Regions from separate parts of the Streptomyces sp. Tu6071 genome, predicted to be linked through region 3. Evidence: riboswitches for the same ligand, from Rfam matches in the RefSeq annotation. Region 3 holds a riboswitch; each other region holds the start of a gene.
The links. Region 3 has a riboswitch for thiamine pyrophosphate ahead of thiC (phosphomethylpyrimidine synthase ThiC). Riboswitches for the same ligand answer to the same signal wherever they lie in the genome.
Positions count from the first base shown of each region.

Region 1: another riboswitch for thiamine pyrophosphate. It lies ahead of STTU_RS02875 (purine-cytosine permease family protein); the one in region 3 lies ahead of thiC (phosphomethylpyrimidine synthase ThiC).
Region 2: another riboswitch for thiamine pyrophosphate. It lies ahead of STTU_RS07970 (thiamine ABC transporter substrate-binding protein); the one in region 3 lies ahead of thiC (phosphomethylpyrimidine synthase ThiC).

Region 1 covers NZ_CM001165.1:685,290-692,970, reverse strand. Annotated here, with positions in the region: gene thiE (thiamine phosphate synthase) at 1-639, opposite strand, end outside; gene thiM (hydroxyethylthiazole kinase) at 636-1,436, opposite strand; gene STTU_RS02875 (purine-cytosine permease family protein) at 1,465-2,901, opposite strand; TPP riboswitch at 2,893-2,986, opposite strand; gene STTU_RS02870 (carboxylate-amine ligase) at 3,190-4,335, shown strand; gene STTU_RS02865 (M4 family metallopeptidase) at 4,470-6,509, opposite strand; gene STTU_RS02860 (hypothetical protein) at 7,221-7,532, opposite strand.
Region 2 covers NZ_CM001165.1:1,979,904-1,987,584, forward strand. Annotated here, with positions in the region: gene STTU_RS07960 (ABC transporter ATP-binding protein) at 1-302, opposite strand, end outside; gene STTU_RS07965 (ABC transporter permease) at 302-2,203, opposite strand; gene STTU_RS07970 (thiamine ABC transporter substrate-binding protein) at 2,215-3,303, opposite strand; TPP riboswitch at 3,379-3,504, opposite strand; gene rlmN (23S rRNA (adenine(2503)-C(2))-methyltransferase RlmN) at 3,851-4,960, opposite strand; gene STTU_RS07980 (phosphatidate cytidylyltransferase) at 5,223-6,347, opposite strand; gene frr (ribosome recycling factor) at 6,347-6,904, opposite strand; gene pyrH (UMP kinase) at 7,089-7,681, opposite strand, start outside.
Region 3 covers NZ_CM001165.1:3,838,386-3,846,066, reverse strand. Annotated here, with positions in the region: gene STTU_RS15880 (metallophosphoesterase family protein) at 1-1,102, shown strand, start outside; gene STTU_RS15875 (hypothetical protein) at 1,644-2,570, shown strand; gene STTU_RS15870 (hypothetical protein) at 2,715-3,071, opposite strand; gene thiC (phosphomethylpyrimidine synthase ThiC) at 3,274-5,076, opposite strand; TPP riboswitch at 5,069-5,216, opposite strand; gene STTU_RS15860 (YibE/F family protein) at 5,288-6,772, shown strand; gene STTU_RS15855 (SsgA family sporulation/cell division regulator) at 7,014-7,469, opposite strand.

The DNA.
Region 1 (7,681 bases), 3.2 Mb from region 3:
CTCCCACGCCGCCACGTATCGCCGCGCCGCCGTCTCGGGGTCGGCCGCCGCGCAGATCCCCGAGACGATCGCCGCGCCGGCCGCGCCCGCGCGCCGCAGCGCGGGCAGGTCGGCGGGGACCACGCCGCCGATCGCGACCGCCGGGGGGAGACCGGCCGGGGCGAGCAGGCGCGCGAAGCCCTCGATCCCGAGCGCGGGCGGCGCGTCCGCCTTGGTGGTCGTCGCGTGCAGCGCGCCGACCCCGACGTGGTCCACCCGCGCGGCGGCGGCCTCCGCCAGCTCCCCGGGCGTCGCCGCGCTCAGACCGAGCAGCGCGTCCGCGCCGACCAGGTCCCGTACCGCCGCGACCGGCAGGTCCGACTGGCCCACGTGGACCCCGTGCACGCGCGCCCCGGCGGCGCGGGCCGCGAGGTAGACGTCGACGCGGTCGTTGACGAGGAGCGTCACGTGCGCGGGCAGCACGTCCGCCACCGCGCGCACCTGCTCCAGGAACGCCCGCCCGCCCGCGTCCTTCTCCCGTACCTGCACCGCCGTGACCCCGCCCGCGACGGCGGCGGCGACCGTCTCCGGGACGGTCCGCCCCCGTGCCGCGCACTGCGCCGTGTCGGTCACCAGGTACACCGACAGATCGGGCCTCACGACAGCGCCGCCCGCGCGACGAGGTCCGCGTCCCCCACGGCGGCGAGCGCGTCCACGAAACGGACCGCGAAGGTCCCCGGACCCGGGCGGCCCTCCGCCGCCAGCTCGGCGGCGACCGTGTACGTCGTCACCGCCGCCACGGCCGCGTCGAACACGTCCTCGGTGACCGCCGCGAAGGCCGCCATCACCGCGCCGAGCGCGCAGCCGCCGCCCGTCACCTTCGTGAGCAGCGCGTCCCCGTTCGCGATCCGCACCGTCCGCGCCCCGTCCGTCACGAGGTCCACGGGCCCCGAGACCGCGACGACCGCGCCACTCGTCCGGGCCAGCCCGCGCGCCGCCTCCGCCGCCTGCTCGACCTTCTCGGCCGCGTCCACGCCGCGCCCGCCCGCACCGGCCCCGGCGAGCGCCAGGATCTCCGAGGCGTTGCCCCGTACGACCGCGGGTCCGAGCGCGAGCAGGGCGTGCGCGAGTGGCGTACGCACCGGGAGCGCGCCGATCGCGACCGGGTCGAGCACCCACGGCGTGCCCGCCTCGCGCGCGGCCGTCGCCGCCTCCGTCATCGCGGCGCGCTGCTCGGCGTGGGGCGTGCCGAGGTTGACGAGGACGCCGCCCGCGACCCGCGCGAAGGCGTCCGCCTCCCCGGGGACGTCGACCATCGCGGGCGAGGCCCCGAGCGCGAGCAGCGCGTTCGCGGTGAAGTTCGTGACGACCGTGTTGGTCAGGCACTGCACGAGCGGCTCGGCGCCGCGCACCCGCGCGAGCGCGGCACGGGTGGCTTCCAGGGGCTCAGTGGTCATGGCAGGACTCCCAGGGGTGGTACGGGGATCACGCGGCCTCGCGGCCGGCGCGCAGCCGCAGCGGGGCGTAGACGAGCAGCGCCACCACGAAGGCGACGTAGTACGCGAGGTCCGCGCCGTGCAGCGCGTCGGCGACCGGGCCCGCGTACAGCGAGGTGTTCATGAAGGGCACGGCGGCGGCGAAACCGACGAGGAACGCGAGGGGCGCGGGCCACCACGGCACGGGCCGCGCGCTCTCGACGCCGAGGTCGAGCCCCGTACCCGTACGGGCCCTCGCCCCGGCCCGCGCGCGCCAGTCCACGACGACGACGGCGACGAACCCCGGAATCCAGTAGCCCACGAAGAGCAGCACGTTCTGGAAGCGCGCGGTCGTGTCGGCGGCGTGCATCCACAGCACGAGCGGGAAGCCGAGCGCCGCCGCGCCCGCCGCGGCGAGTGGGCGCGGGACGCGCACGCCGACCGTCTGGAGCGCGAGCGAGCCGCTGTAGTCGTTCATCGCGTTGCTGCACAGCGCGGCGAGCGCGACGGCGAGCAGCCCGAAGGCGCCGAGCCAGCCCCCGCCGAGCAGCTTCTCGACGCCGCCCGCCGTCTGGTCGGTGAAGACCGAGGCGCCCCACAGACCGAGCGTCTGCACGACGACGAAGGACAGGCTCACACCGAGCAGCGTGTACCAGAACATCCGCGTCCGCGAGGTCTTCGTCGGCAGATAGCGGCTGAAGTCGCTCGCGTACGGGGCCCAGGACAGCGACAGGCTCAGCGCGACCGTGCTGGTCAGCATGATCGCGCCGAAGCGGTCCATGCCGTGCGCGCTGCCCGAGGCCGCCGGGCTCACGCCGTCGAGCATCTTCACGGCGAGGATCACGAAGGCCACCGCGAGGACGAACGACATGAGCTTCTGGAGCCGGTGGATCGCCTCGTAACCGAGCGCCCCCACGAGGCCCTGCCCGGCCATCATCACGAGCACCCCGAGCCAGAACGGCCAGTCGAACAGCCGCGCGAGCGCGTCCCCGCCGAAGAGGCCGATGAGCGCGTCCCACGCGACCGACGAGAGCCACTGGAGGACCCCCGGCAGCACGACGGCGGGCCCGAAGGCGAGCCGCGAGAGCGGGAGCTGACCGGCCCCGGTCCCGCTGCCCCACGTACCGAGGTACGCGACGGGCACCGCCCCGAGGAGCGTGCCCGCGACGACCGCCGCGAGCGCGGTCGCGAAGTCGAGACCGAGGACGATGCCGAGGGTCCCCGTGAAGACCCCCGTCATGGTGAGGTTCGGCGCGAACCACACCGTGAAGAGCCTGCCCGGACCGCCGTAGCGCCGGTCGTCGGGCACGGGCGCGATGCCGCGCGCCTCGACGCGCAGATCGCCGGGGGCCTCGGGCATCCGGCCGCCGAAGACACGGGAGGCCGGGTCCGAGCGCTGAAGGGCCGTGCCCTCCGGGGCGTGACCGGGGGCATGCGGCAATGACATGGAAGACATCCCTCCGCCAGTACGAGCTGGTTCAGGTTCGACGGGTGTGATCTCAGCCCCTGGCGGGGCACCCCGTGTCCGGTGATGCCGCCAGCGTAACGCCTGGTCGCGCGGCGCCGCGAAGGACCTTCGCGCCCCCGGATCGCGGAAGCACGGCCTCCGTGCGCCGGGGCGCCCCGTATGCGCTCTCCTGCGACCTTTCCGCCGGCGGCAAAGTGGATAGGCCCGGCCCCGGGGCCCGCCGTTCGGGCCTCCCGCGTCCCACTCCACTTCACGAGGAGCTGCCGCATGCCCGCCAGCGCAACGCAGAGCGGGGGCGCGGGCTTACCCGCGGCCCACAGCGCACCCCCCACCCTCGGCGCCGAGGAGGAGTTCCTGCTGGTCGACGCCGAGACCCTGGTCCCGGTCGACGCCGCCGAACGGGTGCTCGACGTGCACCACAGGCTCCACCCCAAGGGAGCGGTGACGGTCCCGCAGCGCGAACTGCTCAGCAGCATGATCGAGACCACGAGCCCGGTGTGCGCGGGCCTGCCCGAGCTGCGGGCCGAGGTCTCCGCCGCGCGCGAGCGCCTCGTCGAGGCGGCGGGAAAGGCCGGCTGCCGTGTCCTCGCCCACGGCACGGCGGCACGCCAGGCCCCGCCCCGCACCCCGACGGAGGCTCCGCACTACCGCGACGTCGCCGGGCTCTACCGCCTCCTCGCCCAGGGCACCGAGACCTGCGGCTGCCACATCCACGTCGGCGTCCCCGACCGCGAGGCCGCGGTGCACGCCCTCGACCACGTCCGCCCCTGGCTGCCCGTGCTCCTCGCCCTCTCGGCGAACTCCCCCTACGAACACGGCGTCGACACCGGCTTCGCGAGCTGGCGCACCATGGTCCTCTCGCGCTGGCCCACCACGCAGATCCCGCCGTACTTCACGGACGCGGCCGACTACGACGCGACGCACCGCAGGCTCTTCGCGACCGGTGTCCTCCCTGAACGCGCCCGCAACGCCTACTGGCTCGCCCGCCCGTCCGCGCACGTCCCGACGCTGGAGGTGCGCGTCGCCGATGTCATGCCGACCGTGCGCGAGGTCGCCGCGCAGGCAGGGCTCACGCGCGCGCTCGTCGTCACGGCGCTGCGCGAGCGCGCGGCGGGCCGCGTCCCGGCGCCGGTCCCGGCGCACGACGTCGCCGCCGCGCTGTGGACCGCGGCGCGGTACGGGCTCGGCGGCTCGCTCGTCCACCCGGAGAGCGGCACGGCCGTACCGGCGGGCGAAGCGGTCGCGGCCCTGCTCGCCCACGTCGGCGAGGCGCTCGCGGACCTCGGGGACGAGGAGGAGGTCAATGCGGTGGTCCGGGACCTCCTCCACCGGGGCGAACCGGCCCGGCGGCAGCGGGCGGCGGCGCGGGGGCAGGCGCCGGGGGACGTGGGGGAGTGGGGAGTGGTGGGCTGACGGACGCCCGGCACAGAGGGGAAACCCCCTTTCGGTAAAGGCAGTTGATACGGGACGACGCCCCGGCCACCTGAGGTGGCCGGGGCGTCGCGTCCGGCGGGGGGTCCAGTTCCGCCGAGATCTTGCGAGGGGGTTTACGGGAAGGTCAGCGACCAGCCGTTGATGGTGCCCTTGTCGCCCGAGTAGACGTCCTGCACCTTGAGCTTCCACGTGCCGTTGGCGGCGACCGAGGAGGCGTTGACGGTGTAGGTGGCCTTGACGTTGTCCGCCGAGTCCGAGGAGCTGGAGTTCTTGAGCCGGTAGCTCGTGCCGTTCGGGGCGACGAGGTCCACCACGAGGTCACCGCGGTAGGTGTGCGTGATGTCCACCGCGACCGACAGGTTCGACGGCGCGTTGCCGCTGCGACCCGTCACCGCGAGCGAGGAGGTGACGGCCGAACCGGCGTCCGGTATCGCGACCTTGGTGGTGGAGGTGAACACCGTCCCGCCGCCGTTGCCCGGGTCCGTGCCGCCGCCGGAGCGGGCGCCGACGTTGATCGCCGCCCAGGCGTCCTGCACCGCCTTGTACTCGGCCGAGGTCGCCCCGTAGAGCGAGGAGGCCGCCGCGAGCGTGCCGGTCCTGGCGCCCGCGTAGTTGGTGGTGGAGGTGAACTGCGTGGTGAGCGCCTTGTACCAGATCTGGAGCGCCTTGTCCCGGCCGATGCCGGTGACCGGAAGCCCGTCGTACGTCGGCGAGTTATAGCTCACGCCGTTGACGGTCTTGGCGCCGCTGCCCTCCGAGAGGAGGTAGAAGAAGTGGTTCGCGGGGCCCGAGGAGTAGTGCACGTCCTTGTTGCCGAGCGTGGACGACCAGTTGTCGGCCGAGGCGCCGTCCTTGCTGGGCTTGTCCATGTAGCGCAGCGGGGTGCCGTCGCCGTTGATGTCGATCTTCTCGCCGATGAGGTAGTCACCGGGGTCGGTCGCGGTGTTGGAGTAGAACTCCACCCCCGTCCCGAAGATGTCGCTCGTCGCCTCGTTGAGACCGCCGGACTCGCCGCTGTAGTTGAGGCCCGCGGTCTCCGAGGTGACGCCGTGGCTCATCTCGTGGCCCGCGACGTCGAGCGCGGTGAGCGGCGCGGCGTTGCCCGCCCCGTCCCCGTACGTCATGCAGAAGCAGCTGTCGTCCCAGAACGCGTTGACGTACTGGTTGCCGTAGTGCACCCGCGAGTAGGCGGCCACGCCGTCACCGCGGATACCGCTGCGCCCGAAGGTGTTCTTGTAGAAGTCCCACGTCTCCTGCGCGCCGTAGGCCGCGTCGGCCGCCGCCGTCTCGGGAGTGGTGCCCTTCCCGTCGCCCCACACGTCGTCGGGACCGGAGACGAGCGTCCCGGTGCCCGAGGTCTTGTTGGCGAGGGTGTACGTCTTGTGGCCGCCGCGCGTCGCGTCCGTCAGGTTGTACGTCGAACCCGACTTCGTGGTGCTGATCGTCACTGTGCCGCTGTACTGCGTGTTGGCCGTGCCGTTCTCGATGCCCTGGTACTCGTACAGCTTCGCGCCCGTCGCGGCGTCCGTCACGACGTGCAGTTCGTTGGGCGTGCCGTCCTCCTGGAGCCCGCCGATCACGGTCTCGTACGCGAGTACGGGCTTGCCCTCGGCGAGCCACACGACCTTGCGCGGCGCCTGGTCGGTCGCCGGCTTCGCGGCGCCCTGCGCCTTCGCCGCGCCGAGCGCCTGCTTCTGCGCCGTCGCCGCGGGGACCTTCGCGGTGGTCTTCACGCCGCTGAGCTTCGCCTGCGAGGCCCGTACGACCTTGCCGGTCTCACCGGCCGGGTTCGTGGTGACGACCAGGTCGCCGCCGAGGACGGGCAGTCCGTCGTACGTGCGCTCGTAGCGCGTGTGCAGCGTGCCGTCCTGGTCCTTGATCACATCGCGGGCGACCAGCTTCTCCTGGGCGCCGAGGCTCAGTTCGCCCGCCGTCGCGGCGCTCTTCTTCTGTGCCTTGGCGATGAGTTCGGCGCGCTGTGCGGGGGACAGCTTCGCCGGCAGGGCTCCCGGCCTGGCCGCCGAGGCGGCTTTCCCGGTGGGGGAGGGCGCGGCGGTGGCCACGCCCGTCTGCATCGCGGCGGTCAGCAGCGCGGAGACCGCGAGCAGTGCGCCGCCGGTGGCGGCGGCGCGGCGGGAGGAGGTTCGTCTCAAGGAAGGGCTCCTTCAACGGGCCGCGCACAGGCGGCCGGTGGGGTGACGAAGGGCCCGCGGTGGGCGGTGGGGAAGGAGCGTGCCGACCGCTGGCCGAGGGAGACTGTGGCAGCCCCGGCCGCTGAATGTCAGGTGCGCATCACGAGGTTGGCGGATTCCGTTCGGCTCCCGGACGCGCGGGGTCGCTATGCGGACCCGTTCCCGGGGAAAGAATTGGAAAAGAAGCCGCTTGCCGTCCGGCCGGGAAAGCCCCGCTTCGTCCCCCGTCGACATGTGCCCGCAATGTCGCCGCCCGCTGAATCGTCCGGACCGCCCGTTTCCCTCCTCTTCCTCCCGGGACCCGCACCTTTGACGCGCATAGATCACCAGGTTTGAGCCCTGGATGGCCGGAAACTGCGGCGGCAGGCGTCCCCGCGCGGCCGAGGGCGGCGCGCGCCGCCCTCGCGTCTCCCCGGACCGGCGTACGCCCGCGTGGTCGGGCCCGCTTAACTCACTTACTGAGACGGGGCGTTGGGGCGAAGGCGGGGCGCCGTACACGGGGGCGGTGCGGCACGTGCGAGGGGGGTGCGGCGTGTGCGAAGGCGGCGCGGCGTGTGCGAAGGCGGCGCGGCGTGTGCGAAGGCGGCGCGGCGTGTGCGAAGGCGGCGCGGCACGGACCGGGCTCACGCCCTTGTCCGTGCCGCGCCGCCGTTCCTCCCGCGCGGGTCCCGCTCAGTCGTCGTAGTGCGTGGGCGGGTACGGGTCGCGCTCCTTGCGGGCCTCCAGCTGGTCCGGGCGCGCCTCGCCCCTGCGGACCTCGCGGTCGAGCTCCGTCTTCTCGTCGCGGTACTCGGGGCTCTCCGTCACCCGCCCGGGCGGATTCGTGTCCGTCGCCGGAGGTACGTCGGCGGGGTCGTACGCGTCGAGCCCGGCCCGCACCCGCTCCTCCTCCGCACGCGCGGCGAGCCGGTCGTCGTCGGGCCTGCGGGGCATCCCGCGACGGGGGCTGTTCTCCTCGGACTGGGAGCGGTGGTGCTTCGACATGCGGCCTCCTGGGTGGTGCGGGGCCCCGGCCTACGGGGCGCGCGACTGCGGTACCCGCACTCTCCAGCGTCCCATCGCGGCCATATCTGTCAAACGGTACGAAGGTGTCGAAGTGGTCCCGTGCGCCCCGGGCCGCCGGGATGTGTCTC
Region 2 (7,681 bases), 1.9 Mb from region 3:
ACGCTCCCCGCGTCGAGCGGCTGCAAGCCCGCGACGGCGCGCAGGAGCGTCGATTTCCCGCTCCCGCTGGGCCCCAGGACGCAGACGACCTCGTGCGTGCGCACCGACAGGTCCACCGCGTCGAGCGCCGCCCGCCCGTTCCCGAAACGCACCGTGGCCCCGTCGACGCGCAACGCGGCCCTGGGCTCCGCTTCCCCTTGTCGCACGCCGACGACGCGCGACGTCGCGGCCCGCGCCGTCCCCCCGTCGCGCGCCGAAGCCTCGGCGGCGTTCTCGCGACGTGCACCACTGGAGCGCGGCATCAGCGCGACCTCTCCTTCGTAAGGGGCCCCTCGGTGGGGGCGGTGACCGCGCCGTCCGGGCGCAGCGCCGGAGCCTGGCGCGGCTTCGTGACGGCGGCGGGGCTGGACCGTGCACGGCCGGACGGACCCCTGCCTCCTTGGCCCACGTCGCGTGGGCGCAGCCGCTCCAGGACCAGCAGGGAGACGACGCACACCAGCATGAGGACAGTGGAGAGCGCCATTGCCTGCCCGTAGTTCAGGTCGCCGGGACGTCCCAGGAGGCGCGCGACGGCGACGGGCAGCGTCGGGCTGTCCGGGCGGGCGAGGAAGACGGTCGCGCCGAATTCGCCCAGTGACACGGCGAAGGCGAAGCCGGCGGCCACGAGCACCGCGCGACGTACCAGCGGCAGATCGACCTCCCACCACACCCGCCACGGCGACGCCCCGAGCACCGACGCGGCGTCGCGCAGCCGTTGGTCGACGGCGCGCAGCACGGGAAGCATCGTCCGGACGACGAACGGCGCGCCCACGAGTGCCTGAGCGAGCGGGACGAGAATCCAGGACGCGCGCAGATCGAGCGGAGGCTCGTCGAGCGCGATGAGGAAGCCGAAGCCCACGGTGACCGCCGACACCCCGAGCGGCAGCATCAGCAAGGCGTCGAATCCGCGGAGCAGCCGGGATACGCCGCCCGGCCGGCCGTCCTGCCCCCGTCGCTCACGGCTGAGCGCGACGGCGGCCAAGCCGCCGACGACGAGGGCGATGAGCGTCGCCACGGCCGCGTAACGCAGAGAGTTGCCGACCGCCGCGATGGGAGCGACGAGGAAGGTGCCTCCGTCTGCGGAACCGAGGGCCCGGAAGTAGGTCAGACCGAAGCCGTCCGGGGTGTCGAAGGCGCGCAGGACGAGCACCGCGAGCGGCAGCACGAGAAGTACCGCGACGACACCCAGGACGCCGCTCAGCAGCGTCCACTGCGCCACGCCGCGTGGCCGCCGCGCCGTGCGCGACGGGTCCACGAGCCGCAACGTGCTCTCGCCCCTGCGCAGCACCCACGCGTGCAGAGCCAGCACCGCCACGACGGCGCCGAGCTGGACGAGCGTCAGCACCGCCGCCGTGGAGAGATCGAGCAGCTGCGCCGTCTGCCGGTAGATCTCCACCTCCAGCGTCGAGTAGGCCGGGCCGCCGAGGATCTGCACGATCCCGAACGACGTGAAGGTGAACAGGAACACCATCAAGCCGGCCGACGCCACGGCGGGAGCGAGCGCAGGCAGCGTGACCGCCCGCCAGGCCCGCCAGCGCGAAGCGCCCAGGGTGCGCGCGGCGTCCTCCTGCCGCGTGTCCAGCTGCGCCCACAATCCGCCGACCGTGCGCACCACGACGGAGTAGTTGAAGAAGACGTGGGCCGCGAGGATCGCCCAGACCGTGGTGTCCAGGCGCACGCCCCACAGCTCGTCCAACAGCCCGCCGCGCCCGAGTACGGCGAGGAAGGCGCTGCCGACCACGACAGTGGGCAGGACGAAGGGCACCGTGACGACGGCGCGCAGCACGCCCTTCCCGGGGAAAGCAAAGCGCGCGAAGACGTACGCCCCGGGCAGTGCGAGGAGAAGGGTCAACGCCGTGGACACCAGGGCCTGCCACGTCGTGAACCAAAGCACGTCGCGTATGTCGCGGCGCCCCAGGACATCCGCGACGGCGCCGAGCTGCCACCCCGCCGAGGTGTGCAGCCCACGCCCCACGATCGCCGCGACGGGATAGCCGAAGAACAGCGCGAAGAAGAGCGCGGCGGCCGCGACGAGGAGCAGCACGGTGACGCGACGTCGCGTCACGGGACGCGCCGGGGTGAGGCGACGTCGCGCGGGACGTCGCGACGTGTCAGCGCGACCTACGGCGCGCGCCGACGCGTCGTGCGGCGTCCCAGGCGACATCCCGCGCGACCTCACTTGACGACCAGTGAGGTCCAGGCGTTGATCCAGTCCTCACGGTGCTCGGCGATCTTCTGCGGCGCGACGGTCCGCGCTCCGTCGGCCTCCGCTCCGTACCGCGTGAACAGATCCGGCAGCGCCGTCCCCTTGACGACCGGATTGACGAACATCTGGAGCGGCATGTCCCGCTGGAAGGTGTCGCTCAGCAGGAAGTCGAGGAGCGCCTTGCCGCCCTCCGGGTTGGGCGCACCGTCGAGCAGACCCGCGAACTCCGTCTGCCGGAAGCACGTCCCGGTCGCGACACCCGTGGGCGCGTCCTCGGGCCGCGGATCCGCGTAGAGGACCTCGACGGGCGGGCTGGAGGCGTACGAGACGACGAGCGGCCGGTCGCCGCCCGCCTTGTGTCCACCGGCGGAGCCCGAGAACTCCTCGTTGTACGCCTGCTCCCAGCTGTCCACGACCTTGACGCCGTTGGCGCGAAGCTTCTTCCAGTACGTCTGCCACCCCCGCTCCCCGTACTGCGCGACGCTTCCGAGGAGGAAGCCGAGACCCGGCGAAGACGTCGCGGTGTTCTCCGTCACGAGCAGGTTCTTGTAGGCGGGGTCGGCGAGGTCGGCGAGGGTCTTCGGCGGGTCGAGCTTCTTACCCTCGAAGTACTTCTTGTCGTAGTTGACGCATATGTCACCCGTGTCGATGGGGGTGACACGGTGCCGCTTGCCGTCGAGTTGGAGGTCTGCGGGGACGGCGGAGAGTCCCTTCGCCTCGTACGGCTGGAAGACTCCCTGATCCAGGGCGCGGGACAGCAGGGTGTTGTCGACGCCGAAGAAGACGTCGCCCTGAGGACGCCCCTTGGTGAGGACGGCCTGGTTCACCGCCTGACCGGCATCGCCGCTCTTGAGGACCTTGAGGCGGTACCCGGTCTTCTGCTCGAACTTCTTCAGCACGCTCTTGGAAGCGGCGAAGGAGTCGTGGCTGACGAGTGTGACGGTCTTGCCGCTCGACGGGCCGGCATCGGCCGCCGAGTCGTCGCCGCAGGCGGCGAGGCCGGTAGCGGCCAGACCCGCCGCGACTATGGCGGCGACGGTCTTGCGTCGGGTGGACATGAATTCCTCCTGGGGTGGCCAGGAGAAGACGCGGCCCTGCCCGCGGCCGGCGAGGCCGCGGGCAGGGCACAACAGCATGAGTGGTGACCGAACTCCCTACCCGGAATGACCCGGGCGAGGTTCAGAGGGTCTGCGACCTGTACACCGGTGACCGGTGTGGTGTCGCACTCTCAGCGCTGTGGCGCTCCCCTGTCGGAATGTGTACGTCGTACGGAGTATGAAGATGTCGCGCTCCCGGACGCGCCGCGAGCGATGCTGCTCTCCCACCCTATCGCTACGCCGCGCGGGGCACCGGTGCCGTCCAGGCCGCACCGCGTGCGACGTGCCTCGCGCCGTCCACGCCACGTCGCGTGCCCCACGTCCTCGCCGCCTCGCCTGCGCGACGTCCACGCCGCATCGTGCACACGACATGCCCTGCGCCTGCCCCGCCGCATCCTGCCCACACCCACGCACGCCGCGTCGCACGCCACCACGTCGCGTCGCGGCACCACGTCACCTCGCGGCACACGCGGCACCCCGCCGCCCTGCGCCGCCGCGCCATGCTCCCTCAGCGCTCCGCCGCCGCCAACTGCCCGCACGCGCCGTCGATCTCCTGCCCCCGGGTGTCGCGCACCGTCACCGGCACACCATGAGCCGCGATCGCGTCCACGAAGGCGCGCTCGTCCTCCGGCCGCGACGCGGTCCACTTCGACCCGGGCGTCGGGTTGAGCGGGATGAGGTTGACGTGCACGCGCTTGTTCTTCAGGAGCCGGCCCAGGAGGTCGCCGCGCCACGCCTGGTCGTTGATGTCGCGGATGAGCGCGTACTCGATCGACACCCGCCGCCCCGACTTCTCCGCGTACTCCCACGCGGCGTCCAGAACTTCACGTACCTTCCACCGCGTGTTGACGGGCACCAGCGTGTCCCGGAGCTCGTCGTCCGGGGCGTGCAGCGAGACGGCGAGCCTGCACTTGAACCCTTCGTCCGCGAAACGATGGATCGCGGGCACCAAGCCCACGGTGGACACCGTGATGCCGCGCTGCGAGAGCCCGAGCCCGTCGGGCTCCGGGTCGGTGAGCCTTCGGATGGCGCCCACGACGCGGTTGTAGTTGGCAAGAGGCTCGCCCATGCCCATGAAGACGATGTTGGAGAGCCTCGCCGGTCCGCCGGGAATCTCCCCGTCGCGCAGCGCGCGCATGCCCTCGACGATCTGGTGGACGATCTCGGCCGCCGAGAGATTGCGGTCGAGGCCGGCCTGCCCCGTCGCGCAGAACGGGCAGTTCATGCCGCAGCCCGCCTGCGAGGAGATGCACATGGTGACGCGGTCGGGGTAGCGCATGAGCACCGACTCGACGAGCGTGCCGTCGAAGAGACGCCACAGCGTCTTGCGCGTCGTGTCGTCGTCGCACGAGATGTGCCGCACGACCGACATCAACTCGGGCAGCAGCGCCTCCTGGAGCCGCCCCCGCGCCGCGGCGGGGATGTCGGTCCACTGCGCCGGGTCCTGGGCGTAGCGGGCGAAGTAGTGCTGCGAGAGCTGCTTGGCGCGGAACGGCTTCTCGCCGATGGCGGCGACGGCCTCCTTGCGCTCGGCGGGGCTGAGGTCGGCGAGGTGACGAGGGGGCTTCTTGGCACCGCGCGGCGCGACGAAGGTGAGTTCTCCCGGTGCGGGCGGCATGGGCCAATACTCCTCAGATACGGTGCGGCGCCGCGCGCCCCTGGGGACGCGACGACGCGCCGGGTGGGCGCCTCGGGGGCGGCGTACGGTGCGCGATGTCGCCCTGCGGGGCGCGACGCGGCGTGAGGCCGTACACGAAAGGGTCCGCCGTACGTCACGGCGGACCCTTTCAGCGTAACGCGCGCCCGGACCTCACCCCGAGTCGAAGGAGAGGCATCAGCCCCAGCCCGGCACGGACCTCGTCGCGAAAGCCGCCCGGCCCTCAGCCCGAGCCGACGAACAGGACGAGCAGCAGCCACACGACGGGCGCCGTGGGCAGCAGCGAGTCGAGCCGGTCCATGATGCCGCCGTGGCCGGGCAGCAGCGTTCCCATGTCCTTGATCCCCAGGTCCCGCTTGATCATGGACTCACCCAGGTCGCCCAGGGTGGCGCTGCCCGCGACGGCCAGGCCGAGGAGCAGCCCCTGCCACCACTGACCGTCGTCGATCATGAACTGCATCAGCAGCGCGCCAGCGACCATGGCGAAGCTCACCGCGCCCAGGAGTCCCTCGCGCGTCTTGCCGGGGCTGATGCGGGGGGCGAGCTTGTGCGTGCCGAAGCGCCAGCCCACCGCGTACGCGCCGGTGTCGCTCACGACCGTGAGCACGAGGAAGAGCAGCACGCGCCGCGGCCCGTCGTCCGCCGTGAGCAGCAGCGCGACGAACGTCGCGAGGAACGGCACGTAGAACGTCGCGAAGACGCCCGCCGTGACGTCGCGCAGATAGCCCTCCGGCGGCTGGAACATCCGCCAGAGGAGCACGACGAGCGCCGTCAGCGCCATCGCCACCCACGCGCCCTCGGCGCCCCGCACGTAGCCCGCGACGACCATCGCGACGCCGCCCGCCGCGAGCGGAATCAGCGGCGCCTTGATCTGCTTGCGCTCGGCGAGGCGGGAGGTCAGCTCCCACAGGCCGACGACGACGGCGAGCGCTATGACGCCGACGAAGACGGCCTTGACGATGAACAACGACGCGACGACAACGACGCCGAGACCGAGGCCGACCCCTATGGCCGCCCCCAGGTTCCGGCCGGCGCTCTTCTTCTGCCGGCCGGGGCTCGGTGCCGGGGACGGCTGCGCGACCGGGGTCGCGGGCGGTACGGGCTCGGTCCGGCCGGGCTCCCGCGGCACCTCGTCGCGGAACAGGGGACCACTCAGCCGAGCGGCCCCCCGGTCGTCGTCCTGGTCGCCGCCGTTCGCGGGTACGTCGGGCACGATGGGCATGGGCCGAGTCTCTTGGACGTCATGCCCTTCGTACACGGGACCCGCCGAGGCAGCCCCCTGTCCGGAGGTGGGCCACGGCTCGCCGTATCCGGTACGGGACGGCGCGTCCCAGGAGGAGTCGTTCATCAGACCTCAAGCAGCTCGGATTCCTTGTGCTTGAGCAGCTCGTCCACCTGCGCGACGTACTTCGCGGTGGTGTCGTCGAGCTCCTTCTCCGCGCGGCGCACCTCGTCCTCGCCGGTCTCCTTGTCCTTGACCAGCTTGTCGAGGGCGTCCTTGGCCTTGCGACGCACGGCGCGGATCGAGACGCGTGCGTCCTCGCCCTTGGTCCGTGCGACCTTGATGAACTCCTTGCGGCGTTCTTCGGTCAGCTCCGGGAAGACCACCCGGATGATGTGCCCGTCGTTGCTCGGGTTGACGCCGAGGTCCGAGTCGCGGATGGCCTGCTCGATGTTGCGCAGCGCGCTCTTGTCGAACGGCGTCACGACGGCCATACGGGGCTCGGGCACCGAGAACGAGGCGAGCTGGTTGATCGGCGTCAGCGCCCCGTAGTAGTCCGCGACGATCTTGTTGAACATCGCCGGGTGCGCGCGACCGGTGCGAATGGCTGCCAAGTCCTCCTTGGCGACCACCACGGCCTTCTCCATCTTCTCCTCTGCTTCGAGGAGGATCTCTTCGATCACCACTTGCTCCTGCGTGTCTTGAGTTGGCCTGATGAGGTTCGTCCCGCCGGGGGGCGAGAGGCGCACAGGTCCGGCTGCGTCGCTTCCGTACTGCACGGTGTCCGAGCGACGGGGCTTTGTCCATCCCATCGCGCGGCGGCGGCGCTCCGTGCTCGCCCACGAGGGCGGCCGGAGCACGCGGCGGTCAGGCCCGAGTGCCCTGGTCGCTCACGAGCGTGCCGATCTTCTCACCCTTGACCGCCCGGGCGATATTGCCCGCGGTCAGCAGCTCGAAGACGAGGATCGGGAGCTTGTTGTCGCGGCAGAGGGTGATGGCGGTCATGTCGGCGACCTTGAGGTCGCGCGTGATGACCTCGCCGTAGCCGAGGGCGTCGAACTTGACGGCGTCGGCGTTGGTCTTCGGGTCCGAGTCGTAGACGCCGTCCACGCCGTTCTTGCCCATCAGGAGGGCTTCGGCGTGGATCTCCAGGGCGCGCTGCGCGGCGGTGGTGTCGGTGGAGAAGTACGGCATCCCCATGCCTGCGCCGAAGATGACGACGCGCCCCTTCTCCAGGTGCCGCACGGCGCGCAGCGGGATGTACGGCTCGGCCACCTGTCCCATCGTGATCGCCGTCTGGACGCGGGAGTCGATGCCCTCCTTCTCCAGGAAGTCCTGGAGCGCGAGGCAGTTCATGACCGTGCCGAGCATGCCCATGTAGTCGGACCGCGCGCGGTCCATGCCGCGCTGCTGCAGCTCGGCGCCGCGGAAGAAGTTGCCCCCGCCGATGACGACGGCGA
Region 3 (7,681 bases):
ACGAACACCGATGGTGCGCGACTTCCGCGTCCCCGCCTACATGCCCCAGCCCGAAGCCTTCGCGGACGGGGCGGAGCCCTATCCGGGCGAGGGCGACAGGTACGCGGACGCGGCACAGGCGTACGCGGAGCGCCAGGCCCCCGAGGCGGCCACGCCGTCCGAGGCCGCCCCGCCCGCCGGTCCCGGGGCCCCCGTGGACGAGGACTACACGCCCACCCAGCGCGATCTGCCGGTCATCGGCTCCCAGCCGGAACCCGCGCCGCAGCCGCCCGCGAACGGCCCCGGGCCGCTCTACGTCGTCGGCGACGTGCACGGATACCTCGACGAGTTGGTCGCCGCCCTCCAGGAACAAGGGCTCCTCGACGAGGAGGCCCACTGGGCCGCGGGCAACGCCCGCCTCTGGTTCCTCGGCGACTTCACCGACCGGGGCCCCGACGGCATCGGGGTCATCGACCTCGTCATGCGCCTCTCCGCCGAGGCCGCCGCGGCCGGCGGCTACTGCAAGGCCCTCATGGGCAACCACGAGCTGCTCCTCCTCGGCGCCCGCCGCTTCGGCGACACCCCGGTCAGCTCCGGAGCGGGCACCGCCACCTTCCAGGCGGCGTGGCTCCTGAACGGTGGCCAGAAGACGGACATGGACCGCCTCCAGGACGTCCATCTCCAGTGGATGTCCCGGCTCGACGCGATCGTGGAGGAGGACGAGCACCTGCTCGTGCACTCCGACACCACCGCCTACCTCGACTACGGCTCCACGATCGAGGCCGTCAACGACACGATCCACGACGTCCTCACGCGCAACGATCCTGACGAATGCTGGGACCTCTTCCGCAAGTTCACCAAGCGCTTCGCCTTCCGTGACGAGCGGACGGGCCCCGAGGCGGTACGTGAACTGCTCGACACCTTCGGCGGCTCCCGCATCATCCACGGCCACAGCCCCATCCCGTACCTGCTCGGCGATGTCGGCACCGAGGACGGCGAGGAGACCCCGCGTCCGGTGATCGAGGACCCGCACATCTACGCGGACCGCCTGGCCGTCGCGATGGACGGCGGCGTGACCATGACGGGGACGCTGCTGGTACGTCAGGTGCCCTTCCCGGCCTGACACCCCCCGCCCTGCCCCACCACCCCGCACGCCCCGCGCTGCCCCACCACCCCGCACGCCCCGTACGGCACCCACCACCCGCACGCGCCGTACGCCCCCCCCGGCCATCACCGCGCCGCCCCGGGTACCCGCGCGCCGCACGGCCCCGCACGCGCCGCGCCGAAGGCCCCCGCACGCGCCACCCCGCGCCGCCCCCGCCACCACCCCCGTACGATCCGCGCCGCCCCGCCACGGCCCCGTACCACCCCCACCCACCCGCACTCCGTGCCCGCTCCGGCGCACGGCGATCCCGCACCGCCCCGCGCACGAGCACGCCCGCCGCCCGTACGCCCCTCCCGGCCTGCCCGGACGGGCGCGCCACCCGGCGTGCGGGGGGCGCACGTGCCGCCGCGTCCCCCTGTACGACCGGTCAATTTCCGGAAACACCCTGTTACCCTGCGCCGTCCCCGGCCTACCATCGCCTTATCCGTAGCAGGCTCTCCTCCGCTTCCGCCCTCTGCCCGCACCCAGCGGGCGCCTTGGCCCTACGGAGCATCGGGGGATGCACATGAACAGCGCTCCGCACTTGCTGCCCGAGGACCACCCCGAGTTCGAGCGAGTCCTCGACGAGGCCCTGCGCCAGGCCGTCCCGCGGCCGGCCGCGCCGGACCCCGACGGGCAGTTCCCCGCCACGCGGCTGAAGGCCCTGGCGCTCGGCTCGGCGGGCCTCATCGCCGCCACCGCCGCGCCCGAGTACCGGCATTACGTCAGAGTCCGCGAGGACCTGCGGATACGCGCGTCCGGGGACACCGAGAGGGCCGAGGTACCGGTGCGGGCGCAGGAGGGCGGAGGGCTCGCCGCCGCGCTCGGTGAGGTGACGGAGGCATCGGGAGCCGGGGCCGTCGCCGTGGTCGCCGCGCTCACCCCCGTGCTCGCCGCGGTCGCCGCCGTCGTCCTGCTGCTCATCGGCTACCTGCTGCGGCTCGTGGACAGCGAGCACGTCATCGGCGACGCCCTGCTCACCGCGGGCTGGATCTTCGCCCTCCTCGCAGCCGCCGCCATCCTCGTCGCCGGGGTCGCCCTGCTGCTCGCCGCCCTGCGCAACGGAGCCACCGCGCTCCCCGCCGACCCGCGCCGCGCGCGAACCGCCGAACCCGATCCGGAGGCCGAGGGCGTGGAGCGGGCCCGCGCCGACTGGCGACGTGCCCTTCTGGAGAAGGGATTTCTGCCCTTCTTCCAGGAGCACTTCCAGAACGACGCGGGCCTCCAGGAGCACGGCGGGGAGGGCCCACCGGGCGAGGAGGGCCCCGCGCAGGACGGGCCCGTGCCGAGCCGCAGCGGCGGTGCCTCCCGTATGCCCCGACTCGGCTACCACCGCCCCGGCTTCAGCAGCCCCGAGGCGGACGGTGAGGCGGCCTCCCGCCCCCGGTACTCCAGCCCCGACTTCAGCAGCCCCGACTTCGGCGGCCCGGAACACCGCCCGGAGTGAGCGATGTTTCACGTGAAACATCGCAAGCCGTCGCCCCCGCTCGGGCGGCCCCACCCCACGCCATCCCCCTCGGCACCCGCCCCCGCACGCGGAAGAGCCCGATGTTTCACGTGAAACATCGGGCTCCGAGGGGAACTCCCCTCGCTACAGCTTCCCGCCGGTCAGCCGCGTGAGCGGTCCCACCGCTCGTACGCCGGACTTCCGTCCCGCGAGGAACGAGGCAGTGGCCACCGTCAGCAGCCCGGCGCCCGCGCTCGCCGCGGCCACCTTGTGCTCGCGGACCGTACCCCAGGCCGTGCCCGCCGAGGCGACGGCCTTCTCCGAGACCTCGGAGACCTTGCGCCGCCCGGCGTCCACGCCCGTCCTGGCCTTCGCTTCGACACGCTTGCCCGCCGCTCCGGCGGCGCGCGCACGTGCCCGTGCCGCCTCGGTGGCCTCTTCCGTCTTCGCCCCGGCCACGGAGAGCGCCGCATCGGCCTTCTCCGACGCTGTTGCCGCCACCGGGGCATTGTCGGTCCCGGGCGCGGAGGCCGAAGCGGCCACGGCGTCGCGGGAGTGCTTGGTCTGCGGGTTCTCTCCAGTCATGGCCTGCGGGTTGCCGCTCAGCACCGGAGGAAACCCGCGACCGGGCGGTGAAATGGGCCCGGAACCGGGCCGGGACACGCCATGAGGAGCCCGGCCCGGCCCGCCCGACGGCTCCCGCTCACTCCGCCAGCGGCAGGTACACGCGGTTCCCCGACGCGGCGAACTCCCGTGACTTCTCCATCATCCCGGCCGCGATCTCCTCCTTGCTCAACTCCGCCTCGCTCTCCGCCCCGAATCGCTCGCTGATGTCCCGACTGATCCGCATCGAGCAGAACTTCGGCCCGCACATGGAGCAGAAGTGCGCGGTCTTCGCAGGCTCGGCGGGCAGCGTCTCGTCGTGGAAGGCCCGCGCCGTCTCCGGGTCGAGCGACAGGTTGAACTGGTCCTCCCACCGGAAGTCGAAGCGCGCCTGCGAGAGCGCGTCGTCCCACTCCTGAGCCCCCGGGTGCCCCTTCGCGAGGTCGGCGGCGTGGGCGGCGATCTTGTACGTGATGACACCGGTCTTCACGTCGTCCCTGTCGGGGAGCCCGAGGTGTTCCTTCGGCGTCACGTAGCAGAGCATCGCGGTGCCCCACCACGCGATCATCGCGGCGCCGATGCCGGAGGTGATGTGGTCGTAGCCCGGCGCGACGTCCGTGGTGAGCGGCCCGAGCGTGTAGAACGGCGCCCCGTCGCACACCTCCTGCTGCAGCTCGACGTTCTCCTTGATCTTGTGCATCGGTACGTGCCCGGGACCTTCGACCATCGTCTGCACGCCGTGTTCGCGGGCGACCGCGGTGAGTTCGCCGAGCGTGCGCAGCTCGGCGAACTGCGCCTCGTCGTTGGCGTCCGCGACGGAGCCGGGCCGCAGCCCGTCGCCGAGCGAGAACGTCACGTCGTAGGCGGCGAGGATCTCGCACAGCTCCTCGAAGTGCGTGTACAGGAAGGACTCCTGATGGTGAGCGAGGCACCACGCCGCCATGATGGAGCCGCCGCGCGAGACGATGCCGGTGGTCCTGCGCGCGGTGAGCGGCACGTACGCGAGCCGCACCCCCGCGTGCACGGTCATGTAGTCGACCCCCTGCTCGGCCTGCTCCACGATGGTGTCGCGGTACAGCTCCCAGCTCAGCTCCTCCGCCTTCCCGCCGGTCTTCTCCAGCGCCTGGTAGAGCGGCACGGTGCCGATGGGGACGGGGGAGTTGCGCAGAATCCACTCGCGGGTGGTGTGGATGTTCCGCCCGGTCGAGAGGTCCATGACGGTGTCGGCGCCCCAGCGCGTCGCCCACGTCATCTTCTCGACCTCCTCCTCGATCGAGGAGGTGACCGCCGAGTTGCCGATGTTCGCGTTGATCTTCACGAGGAACCGCTTGCCGATGACCATCGGCTCGCTCTCGGGGTGGTTGATGTTCGCGGGCAGTACGGCCCGCCCGGCGGCCAGTTCCTCGCGTACGACCTCGGGGGCGACGCCCTCGCGGAGCGCCGCGTACTCCATCTCCGCCGTGATCTCGCCGCGTCGCGCGTACGCGAGCTGCGTCACCGGCGCCGCCGAGCGGGCGCGACGCGGGCGGCGCGGACGCCCGGGGAAGACCGCGTCGAGGCCGCCCGCGCCGCCACGCGGGACGGTGTGCTGGAGACCGTCGTCCTCCGGCCGTACCACCCGGCCCGGATACGTCTCGGTGTCGCCGCGCGCCGCGATCCACGGTGCGCGGGGGGTGTCGAGCCCGCGCCGTACGTCCGTGGTGACGGACGGGTCGGTGTACGGGCCCGAGGTGTCGTACAGCGTCAGCGCGCGACCATCGCTCAGGTGCACCCTCCGCACGGGCACCCGCAGCCCGGCCCGTTCGCCCTCGACGTACGCCTTGTGCGCGCCGAGAGCGCGGGTGGGTGCGGTGGTGTCGTGCTGCTGCGCGGAGGCAGGGGTGTGCGCGTCCGATGTGGTCATGAGACCTACTCCCTACGCCGGCATTACCCGGTAACAGGTTCAGCGGTCGGCGCAGCGTTCGTCCTCCGGCCGCGCGTGCGGCCGTACGAGGAGATCAGCGCCCTCTCAGCCCGGTGCTCCGAGCTCCCGCGGGGACAAATCGCGTCCCACGCTAGCGTCCGTCCGGGCGTGCTGGCCAGAGGGCCCCCTCCGTTCTTGCGATGATCGGCCGGTGACGACGCCACCTCCCACGCCTCAGGCGCCCGCACCGCCCCCCTCGCCCCCGGAGGACCGCGGCCGAGCCCCGGGCCACGAGCACAACCACCACCACGGCCCGGCGACGCCCGGTTCACGGCGGCTGCGCACGGTCATCGCGGCTGTCCTGGTCCCCTTCGCCGCCGCCGTCGTCGCCGGGCTCGTCCTGCTGTGGCCCGGTGCTCCGGGGGCACACGAGCGGTCGGGCGTCGGCTTCGACCGGCAGACCGTCAGCGGCAAGGTCACGGGCATCGAGCACGTCGGCTGCAACGACGCGGCCGGGGGCGGCGGCGCGGGGGCGGGAGGCGGCGGGAACGGCCCGCAGGACCCCTCGGCAGGCGGTACGGGCTCCTCGGCGTCCGGCGGTACGGGGGCGTCGGGGCCGGGCGCGGAATCCGGCGCGGGCTCGGGGGAGCACGCGGCGGGTGTCTGCGAGCAGGCGACGGTCGAGATCACCGAGGGGAAGGACAAGGGGCACCGCTACCCCGAGCTGATCCGCCCCGACGCCTCGCGCCGGCTCCACGCGGGCCAGCTGGTCGTCCTCGCCTACGCGCCCGACGCGCCGCGCGCCCTCCAGTACTCCGTCACGGACGTGGGCCGTACCCCGCCGATGGTGCTGCTGGCCGCGGTCTTCGCGCTCGTCGTCGTGGCGGTGGGAAGGCTGCGGGGCCTCATGGCGCTCGTGGCGCTCGCGGTGAGTTTCCTGGTGCTGACCTTCTTCATCCTGCCCGCGATCCTGGAGGGGTCGAACCCGCTCGTCGTGGCGGTGGTCGGGGCGAGCGCCATCATGCTGATCGCCCTTTACCTGTGCCACGGCCTCAGCGCACGTACCTCCGTCGCGGTGCTCGGCACCCTCACCTCGCTGCTGCTCATCGGGGTACTGGGCTCGCTCTTCATCGGCTGGGCGGCGCTCACCGGCAACACCGACGACAACACGGGGCTCATCCACGGGCTCTACCCGCACATCGACATGAGCGGGCTGCTCCTGGCAGGGGTCCTCATCGGCTCACTCGGTGTGCTCGACGACGTGACGGTCACGCAGACTTCGGCCGTCTGGGAGCTGCACCAGGCCGACCCCGGGATGACGCGGCGCGCGCTGTACCGGGCGGGGCTCCGGATCGGCCGCGACCACATCGCCTCGGTGGTCAACACTCTGGTTCTCGCCTACGCGGGGGCCGCGCTACCGCTCCTGCTGCTCTTCTCGCTCGCGCGCAGCGACGTGGGCGCGGTCGCGACGAGCGAACTCGTCGGCGAGGAGATCGTGCGGACGCTCGTCGGCTCGATCGGCCTGGTCGCCTCGGTGCCGGTCACGACGGCGCTCGCGACCCTCGTGGTCTCGGCGGACCGTGTTCCGCACCCGCCGTCGTCCGGCGTCGGGGGCGTTCCGCCGCGACCTGAGGTGCCCGGCCCCGTATCCGCCGGGCGGCTGCTCGGGGGCGGCGGACGCCGCAGGAAACGCTGAGGGGCGGGCACGCGGGCGGGCGCGGGGCCACGACGGGCACGACGGACCTGACGGGCACGGAGCCGCGACGGGCACGGAGCCGCGACGGGCGCGAGGGGCGGGCGGGCCGTTGCGGGCACGACGGGCGGGCGGACCGCCGCGAGCGAGGGGCCGACGGACCCGACGCGGCACGGGGGTGGGCGTCGCTCCGGTTCCCGGCGAGGGTTCCGGGCGGATTCCGGCCTGGGGGTTCCGGGCGGGCTCAGCCCGCGCTCGGCTCCTCGGCGAGGATGCGGTGCAAGGCGTCGTCGAGGTGGCTCTCGAAGTCGGCGCAGGCGCGCTCCTCGCCCAGCGGGACGAGGCGGTCGGTGCGGTCGAGGAAGGCGACGATCGGCGCCATGCCCACCCGGAAGAGGGCCTGGTCGGTGCCGACCTGGAGCCTGATGTGCAGTTCTCCGGGGCCCTCCCCGTCGAGCAGGGGCTCCGGCTCCACGGGCGAGACCCGCACGTCCCCGTCGCCGCACGCCTCGTCGATGCCGTCCGCCAGCAGTTCGCGCCCGAACGTCCACGAGACCGGGGCATCACCGGGCAGGTGGAAGGTGAGCCGTACCGCGTAGGGATCGGCGGCCTCGTAGCGAAGCTCGACGGGGATACGGAACGAGAGCTCCTCGGAAACGAGGAAGCTCATCATGACCTCTGCCTGTACGGACTCGCGCATCGCCAACCCCGTCGATTGCCGTCACCTTGCCAGGGGCAAATCCCCTGACACTCCTGACATCTAGCTCAGTGAACACATCACATCACAGCGCGTGATCCCGCTGTTGCTGATTGCGGGAAGAAACGTGAGGGAAAATCCGTCCGAGCCGTTTCCGGTCGGGCGGTTCGTGGAATCCCCGCCACCGATCACCCGTATTCCGGCTGCCCCCAGGG